2 regions of the Dickeya parazeae Ech586 genome follow, and region 2 is predicted to be linked to the other one. Evidence: predicted binding sites of a transcription regulator. Region 2 holds the regulator's gene; the other holds the start of a gene.
The links. Region 2 encodes LexA, which represses DNA repair genes until DNA is damaged. Its sites were predicted from a motif close to TNCTGTATGTACATACAGNA; they were not measured.
Positions count from the first base shown of each region.

Region 1 (4,388 bases), 2.2 Mb from region 2:
TCAGGGGGATATCGAGCACTTGCCGCTGGCGGATGGCAGCGTGGATATCAGTTTTAGCAATATGGCGATGCAATGGTGTGATGACTTTGCCGCTGGTCTGGCCGAGCTTTATCGGGTCACCCGGCCCGGCGGGGTGATTGCCTTTTGTACGCTGGCTCAGGGGACGCTGGCCGAGCTGGATGACGCCTGGCAGCGACTGGATGGTTCCCGGCGTATTAATCGATTCTTGTCGCTGGAAGCCATTGTTTCAGCCTGTCGTCGTTACCACGCCGATATCTCGCCAGCCCCCGCGACATGCTATTTCCCCGACGTACTGGACCTGATGCGCTCCGTCAAAGGCGTAGGGGCGACCTGGCTGCGGGAAGGGCGGGAGCCGCGCGGCTTGAGCCGTCGGCAACTGACCGCGTTGGCTGCGCATTATAGCCGTCATCCACAAGGCTATCCGCTCACCTATCAACGCATTTTTGGAGTGATTCACCGTGACTGAGCGCTGGTTTGTCACCGGAACCGATACCGAAGTGGGGAAAACCGTTGCCAGTGTGGCACTGTTGCAGGCTGCCCGTCGTGCCGGATACCGTACCGCAGGTTATAAGCCAGTGGCGTCCGGGTGTGAACTAACTCCACACGGCATCCGCAATAGCGATGCCTTGCAGCTACAGGCCAACAGCACGCTGGCACTGCCCTATGAAGCGGTTAATCCGTTGGCGTTTATGGAGCCGACGTCGCCCCATATCGTCAGTGCAGAGGAAAATCGACCGATTGCCTTTTCTACCCTCAGCGACGGCCTGCGCCACCTTGAGCGTCAGGCGAACTGGGTCTTGGTAGAGGGCGCTGGCGGCTGGTTTACGCCGCTTGCCGGGCGGCAAACCTTTGCCGACTGGGTGCAGGCAGAATCGCTACCGGTGATTTTGGTCGTCGGCGTCAAACTGGGGTGCATCAATCACGCCATGCTCACCGCGCAGGCAGTACAGCACGCCGGTGTCAGGCTGGCGGGGTGGATTGCCAATGCCGTGCAGCCGCCAGGGCGTTATCACGGGGCCTATTTGCAGACGTTGCAGGATAACCTTCCGGCTCCCCTGTTAGGCGAAATCCCGTATTTATCCGAGCCGTTTCAGCAGGATATTGGCGATTACTTAAACATCACTTTACTAAGAGGTTAACGAAGTTAGGTGAATGTTGCATGAGTCGTGGTTTTATCCCTGTTTCTAATTGAAATTGATAGAAAAAACCATCTTGAAAACTGCTGTCCGCACCATTGGGCCAGCAGTTTTTCTTTTTGCTAAGTCTGTGTCATTTAGCACTTTTTTTTATAATAAGCGGCACGTCAAACACGGAAATTTTGTTTAAAAGTCGTTTGCCGGTCTCTAACGGACCAAGGTAACGAAAGACGCCAATACAGGAGGCGCGGGCGCTTGTGGGAGTTATCCACTATTTCTGTGGATAACTGTGTGTATTAGGGTTAGAAAAAACGCGCCAGCCAAGAGCTGGCGCGGGTTGCACCGGGTTTGGTGCTAAACTCCGCTTTTTTATGAAGTACTTTAAAATCAGTAAATTAATTAAAATCAAGTCACTTTTATGTCAGAGCGGCAGAGCTGAATAAATTACCGGCACTGGTCGTAGCAGATAATTTGAGAAACAGTATTTCTGGGGATAAATGCGAGATTTTTTGCTGGATAGCAACATCACTCTGTGCTAGTCAACGAGGGCACGTGCTGGTGTGTGGTCAATGGTTAAGAATTACTTGATGCTGTTTTTATATCCAGTAATATGAGGCTGGCAAATCTGGCTGGGGGTTTTCATACTAGACGTATCCCTTTCCTGTCGATGATGCGGGTCATGCCGACTCGTCTCTGATGCGTGATTCCAACCGTTTTTTATCCGGGTGTCTTGTTCATGAGTAAAGCGTTCAAACTGCATTCTGCCTTTAAGCCCGCAGGCGACCAACCTGAAGCGATACGTCGTCTGAAAGAGGGGCTGGAAGACGGCCTGGCGCATCAGACGTTGCTGGGGGTAACGGGTTCCGGCAAGACGTTTACCATCGCTAACGTGATTGCGGACCTCAACCGGCCGACCATGGTGCTGGCGCCGAATAAAACCCTGGCCGCGCAGTTGTATGGCGAAATGAAGGAGTTTTTTCCGGACAACGCGGTGGAGTATTTCGTGTCCTACTACGATTACTACCAGCCTGAAGCCTACGTGCCGAGCTCCGATACCTTTATCGAGAAGGACGCCTCGGTTAACGAACATATCGAGCAGATGCGGTTGTCTGCGACTAAGGCCTTGCTGGAGCGGCGTGACGTGGTGGTGGTGGCGTCGGTATCGGCCATTTACGGTCTGGGCGATCCGGACCTCTACCTGAAGATGATGTTGCACCTGACGCAAGGCATGCTGATTGATCAGCGCGCTATTTTGCGTCGGCTGGCGGAGTTGCAATATTCCCGTAACGATCAGGCCTTTAGCCGTGGCACCTTCCGGGTTCGCGGTGAGGTCATCGATATTTTTCCGGCGGAATCCGATGAGATAGCGCTGCGGGTCGAGTTGTTTGACGAAGAAGTGGAGCGGCTGTCGCTGTTTGACCCGCTCACCGGCCACATCGTGCAAACCGTACCGCGTTACACCATTTACCCGAAAACCCACTATGTGACGCCACGCGAACGCATTTTGCAGGCGATGGAAGAGATCAAGGTCGAACTGGCAGAACGCCGTCAGGTGTTGCTGGCCAACAATAAACTGTTGGAAGAGCAGCGGCTGGCGCAGCGCACCACCTTCGATTTGGAAATGATGAATGAGCTGGGGTATTGCTCCGGCATTGAAAACTACTCCCGCTTTCTGTCTGGACGCGGCCCCGGCGAACCGCCGCCAACCTTGTTTGATTACCTGCCCGCCGATGGGCTGCTGGTGATTGACGAATCCCACGTGACTATCCCGCAACTGGGGGGCATGTATCGTGGTGACCGGGCGCGTAAAGAAACGCTGGTGGAATACGGGTTTCGCTTACCCTCGGCGCTGGATAACCGGCCGATGAAGTTTGAGGAATTCGAAGCGCTGGCACCGCAGACCATTTATGTCTCAGCGACGCCGGGTAATTACGAACTGGAAAAATCTGGCGGCGAGATAATCGATCAGGTGGTGCGGCCGACCGGCCTGCTGGACCCGGTGCTGGAAGTGCGCCCGGTCACCACGCAGGTGGACGATTTACTGTCGGAAATCCGCAAGCGGGCGGTCATTAACGAGCGAGTGCTGGTCACCACCCTGACTAAACGTATGGCGGAGGACCTGACCGAGTATCTGGAAGAGCACGGCGAGCGGGTACGCTACCTGCACTCGGATATCGATACCGTGGAGCGGGTAGAAATCATCCGTGATTTGCGACTGGGCGAATTCGACGTGTTGGTGGGGATCAACCTGCTGCGTGAAGGGCTGGACATGCCGGAAGTGTCGCTGGTGGCGATTCTGGACGCCGACAAAGAAGGCTTCCTGCGCTCGGAGCGGTCGCTGATTCAGACCATTGGCCGTGCGGCACGTAACCTTAACGGCAAGGCGATTTTGTACGCCGACAGGATTACGCCGTCGATGGAGCGCGCCATCAATGAAACCCAACGCCGCCGTGAGAAACAGCAGGCCTACAATGAGCAGCATGGCATTGTGCCGCAGGGGCTGAACAAGAAGATTGGCGACATTTTGCAGATTGGTCAGTCTGTTAACGGCAAGGGCAAAGGTCGCGGCAAGAAAGCGGCGGAACCGGCGGCCCGGTATCAGCAACTGTCGCCGAAAGCGTTGGATCAGAAAATCCGTGAGCTGGAAAGCCAGATGCTGACCCATGCACAGAATCTGGAGTTTGAAGAGGCCGCCCGTCTGCGCGACGAAATCCATGCGCTGCGCGAACAGTTTATTGCGGCATCCTGACTGCGTTGGTGCTGTTGGCATGCGTTGCCAGCGGCGTGACGCGATACTGCTGAATACAAGAGTGATAGCGTGATGAAAAATACGATCCCCGATGTGCCGCTTTCTGGTGTCGATGTCCTGTTCGTCGCTGGCTTTGGGCCAATAACGGTGTCGGTGCCGACCAGTCAGACGTTCTATCAGACCTTGTTGAATCTGCCGATAAAACCGATGGAAGGTAATGACGCCTACCTGACCTGCGATACGTTGGACGGTGTGAAGCACTTTGCATTATGGCCGCTGGCACAGGCGAGCCAGTCCTGCTTTGGTACCGACAGCTGGCCGTCAACCTATCCGATTCCGCAAGGCTGGATGGAACTGGAAGTGGCGGATATCGGGGCGGCGACCGAGGCAATCAAACAACAGGGTTACCCATTGCTGGTGGATAACCGACTGGAACCCTGGGGGCAGACGGTCACCCGCTTCCTCAGCCCTGAGGGGCTGCT
Region 1 is NC_013592.1:2,787,152-2,791,539, reverse strand. It holds gene bioC (malonyl-ACP O-methyltransferase BioC) at 1-487, shown strand, start outside; gene bioD (dethiobiotin synthase) at 480-1,160, shown strand; gene uvrB (excinuclease ABC subunit UvrB) at 1,894-3,906, shown strand; gene DD586_RS12240 (VOC family protein) at 3,979-4,388, shown strand, end outside.
Region 1: uvrB (excinuclease ABC subunit UvrB) is a predicted target of LexA. The motif match lies at 1,746-1,765, and genes of this name have one in related genera.

Region 2 (4,388 bases):
GGAAGACAACAACTTATTGAACAGTTCCTGACGGACCGGCAAGCGCGGGCCGACTGCCGCCAGCCGCAGACGAGAAAAGTGCATCCGTGCTACGCGCGCCAGTTTGTGGGCGATAGTCTTATCGGTGCCGTGCTCGGTCGCCATGTAACGCAGTGATACGGGGACGGAGAAACGTACAAAGCTGTCGCGTCCCAGCCATAACACGGCGAAGAATTTTTCAATACCGTTCAACAGGCGCAGATGCGGTGTGCCTTGGCTCTGCCCTTCGCGACCGGGCGAACGACCGAACATGACGGATACCGGCACCATCTGTATATCGAGTTGCGGATTGTTACGGTGCAAATCCAGATAATCGTGGAACAGCTTTATTGACTGCTGTTTAGGCACGTAATAACGGAACAGACGCGGACCGTCATTAACGAAAACGTAGCTCGGTAAGGTTTTTCCGTCGATCTGCAGCGGTTGCAACGGATCGGGCAGGCCTTGCTCCAGACATTTCGTGCGCAGAGTCAGCAAATCCGCCTTGGAGTTGTAAGGCAGGACATAGAAAATGGGCCGCGCCGGATCCAACCGTTGTTCATTAATGGGATCCTGTGGAATGACCTTACTTTTAACCAGTAATTTTAGCGGGAAATTCAGTAGTTTATAGTAAATTATACGCCAACCTGACATAACAACCAGAAGCCTCTTGTTAGCAATTCGGGCCAAGGATACCAGAAACCAGACAGGATATCTGTGGTGATGAAACCTGTGGGGCGCGTTAAAATCATGGCCAATCACAAATTAAAGGCGGAGTACGCATGAACAAAGCAACCGGAATGACCCGCATCATCAAAGCGACGGGTTATTCGCTGCAAGGATTGAAACAGGCATGGCAGCATGAGGCGGCGTTTCGACAGGAACTACTGCTTACGCTTGCCGCGGTGATTATTGCCTGTTGGTTGCCAGTCTCCATGGTGGAACGACTGCTGTTGATCGGTGCAGTCGTGCTGATCGTACTGTTTGAGCTGGTCAATAGCGCGATTGAAGCGGTGGTGGATCGCGTCGGTACGGATTACCACGAATTGTCAGGCCGGGCCAAAGATATCGGCTCGGCGGCGGTATTCGTCGCCTGTCTGCTGGCGGCAGTCGTGTGGAGCGCGATACTGTGGAGCCGTTTTGCGTGACGCTCTGCATAATCACAGAAAAATCCGTGCAATAGCGATCTCGCGGTTCCCATAGGCACTTTCCCTGTATATACTCACAGCGAAACTGTATAAACAAACAGGGGGCGGAATGAAAGCGCTAACTACCAGACAACAGCAGGTTTATGATCTGATTCGCGATCATATTTCACAAACCGGTATGCCGCCCACCCGGGCCGAAATTGCCAGTCAGTTGGGCTTCCGCTCGCCCAATGCAGCCGAAGAACACCTCAAGGCGCTCGCGCGTAAAGGCGTCATTGAAATCGTGACGGGCGCTTCTCGCGGAATCCGCCTGTTGATGGAAGAAGAAGATCAAGGTTTGCCGCTAATTGGCCGTGTCGCCGCCGGTGAACCGCTGCTGGCTCAGCAGCATATCGAATGTCACTATCAGGTTGATCCCGCCATGTTTAAACCCAGCGCTGATTTTCTGCTGCGGGTGAGTGGGATGTCGATGAAAGACATCGGTATTCTGGATGGCGACCTGCTGGCGGTACATAAAACGCAGGATGTGCGTAACGGTCAGGTTGTTGTCGCACGTATTGAAGATGAAGTGACGGTTAAACGCTTGAAAAAGCAGGGCAATATTGTGCAGTTGCTGGCAGAAAATAAAGAGTTTTCACCGATCGTTGTCGATTTGCGTGAGCAAAACTTCTCCATTGAAGGGTTGGCGGTGGGTGTTATCCGCAATAGCGACTGGAGCTGACGCCCCTTTTCCAGTCCGCCCTTGATGGGTGATGCGCATTGCCCATACTGGTGTCCGGTGTGTCTGGATGGGCACCTTTATCTCCCGGTTTGATCTCCGGTTTGCGTCAGGGAAGGGCGATGAATTCAGAAATGAATTCAGGAGAAGCAATAGATTCAAGAGACATCAGGATAAAACAGTGTGAAGCAACGCTTCACACTCGGCACGTCGTCGTTTTCGCTGTTCAGCGTTTTTTAACAGGGATGCTGTGATCGTGATGGCAACTGTCCCGATGTTCGCAAGATTCAACCTGTTGGCATTCGCCACACAAACCATGCGCTTCCACCACGCTGTGACGCAAGGCAAAACCTGCCTGTTTGGCTAACTGGTGCAGGGTTTCTTCCACCCCTTCCGTCTGGCGTTCTGTTACTTGTCCACACCGATCGCAGATAAACAGCGCCGACGTATGGCTGTGCTCCTCGAAATGATGGCACAGCACATAACTGTTGGTGGATTCCACCTTGTGGATAAAACCTTGTTCCAGCAGAAAATCCAGTGCGCGATAGACGGTGGGGGGTTTAGCCTGCGGCTCGGAAACACGGAGCAGATCCAGCAGATCATATGCGCTGATCGCACCAGGCTGCAGGGCCATCAAACGCAACACCTCCTGACGTTGAGGAGTCAGACGTACATTGCGTTGCTGACAAAGCCTTTCAGCCTGGGCAACAAGTTTGTCCGGATTGGTTGAATCCATAGCAGTAACCCTGAAGCGAGTGTGAAATTATCCCGGCATAGTATCATGACTGGACAAAAACGCCGAGATAGGGACATCAAGGTTACTTGGGTGGCTCCCGCATTAGGGGACTTCGTCTGGTGAGCCCGAAGTCACTTAGACTACCAGGTCTATCAGTAATGCACGTGCGGCGGTTTCTGCCCGAATGATAACGCTCTTTTCCTGCTGAACAAACGCACCGTCGCCACAACGCAATACGCTCGGTATCGGTGCACTATTCCCATTAATATGCAGAGTGCCGTAAATCGACTGCAGATAAGCCCGGTTGCCGTTCAGTGTCAGGTGATGTTGTTCACCGGCGGCTAGATTTACATGGTGAATCCAGACCTGCTGACGCAGATGGAGGGCGTTAGCCGATTCATCCGGCGATGCAATTAATTGATAAGGCTGTTGCTCTTCCACCCGCAACCGTTGCAGACACTGGTTCTCCCGTGTCGGACACGCGTCCAGCCACAGTTGTAGCCGGGTCAGCGGCGTCTCACTGCCAGTATTGTGCTCGCTGTAGCTGATATTGGGTTGCGTGGCGAGCAACAAGGCTTCGCCAGCTTTGGCCCGGGTATGGTTGCCGTTGCTATCGCGATATTCTGCTTCACCCTGCAAGATGATATTCAGGATATCCACGCGAGGATAGGAACGTGGCTGAAAGGAGGCGCCGGGGGCCAGTACTTCCTGATTGAGTACCCGCAGCGAGGCAAAGCCCAGCAGATCAGGATCAAAGTAATGACCGAAAGAAAAGGTATAGCGCGCCTGCAACCAGCCATAGTCAGCCTGGCCGCATTGTTCTGCTGCTCTGCTAATGATCATGGTATTCGACCCTGAGAATTATTGATAAGGCGATAGTAATTGTCTGGACGATGGATTGTTAGCCAGTTAATCTGGTCGGTACGTTCAAAAATCCTGAATGAGTGAGTAAATGGCAAAGGAACGGGCACTAACACTGGAAGCCTTGAGAGTCATGGATGCTATCGATCGCCGGGGAAGTTTTGCCGCCGCGGCCGATGAGCTGGGGCGTGTACCTTCTGCCCTGAGTTATACCATGCAGAAACTGGAAGATGAGCTGGATGTCGTATTGTTCGACCGTTCCGGGCATCGCACGAAATTCACCAATGTCGGGCGAATGTTGCTGGAGCGTGGGCGCATCTTGCTGGAAGCTGCCGACAAGTTGACGACGGATGCCGAAGCGCTGGCACGTGGATGGGAAACCCATCTGACCATTGTGATGGAAGCGCTGGTGCCGACCGAGCGGTTTTTCCCTTTGCTGGATAAGCTGTCGCTTAAGGCCAATACCCAGGTGTCATTATTGACGGAGGTACTGGCAGGAGCATGGGAGCGGCTTGAGCAAGGACGGGCGGATATTGTTATCGCGCCGGACATGCACTTTCGTTCGTCTTCGGAAATCAACACCCGCAAGCTTTATTCAATGAAGAGCGTGTATGTGGCAAGCCCGGACCACCCGATTCACGATGAGCCTGAGCCGTTGTCGGAAGTGACGCGGGTTAAATATCGCGGTATTGCGATTGCCGATACTGCCCGCGAGCGCCCTGTGCTGACGGTGCAACTGCTGGATAAGCAGCCGCGTCTGACCGTGAGTTCGATGGATGACAAACGACGGGCGTTGCTGGCCGGACTGGGGGTAGCGACAATGCCCTATGAACGGGTGGCGCAGGATATTGCCGAAGGCAGGTTGCGAGTCGTCAGCCCGGAAAACATCATTGAAGTCCAAATTATC
Region 2 is NC_013592.1:604,869-609,256, forward strand. It holds gene plsB (glycerol-3-phosphate 1-O-acyltransferase PlsB) at 1-672, opposite strand, end outside; gene DD586_RS02740 (diacylglycerol kinase) at 801-1,166, shown strand; gene lexA (transcriptional repressor LexA) at 1,276-1,887, shown strand; gene zur (zinc uptake transcriptional repressor Zur) at 2,111-2,620, opposite strand; gene DD586_RS02755 (pirin family protein) at 2,756-3,463, opposite strand; gene DD586_RS02760 (LysR family transcriptional regulator) at 3,573-4,388, shown strand, end outside.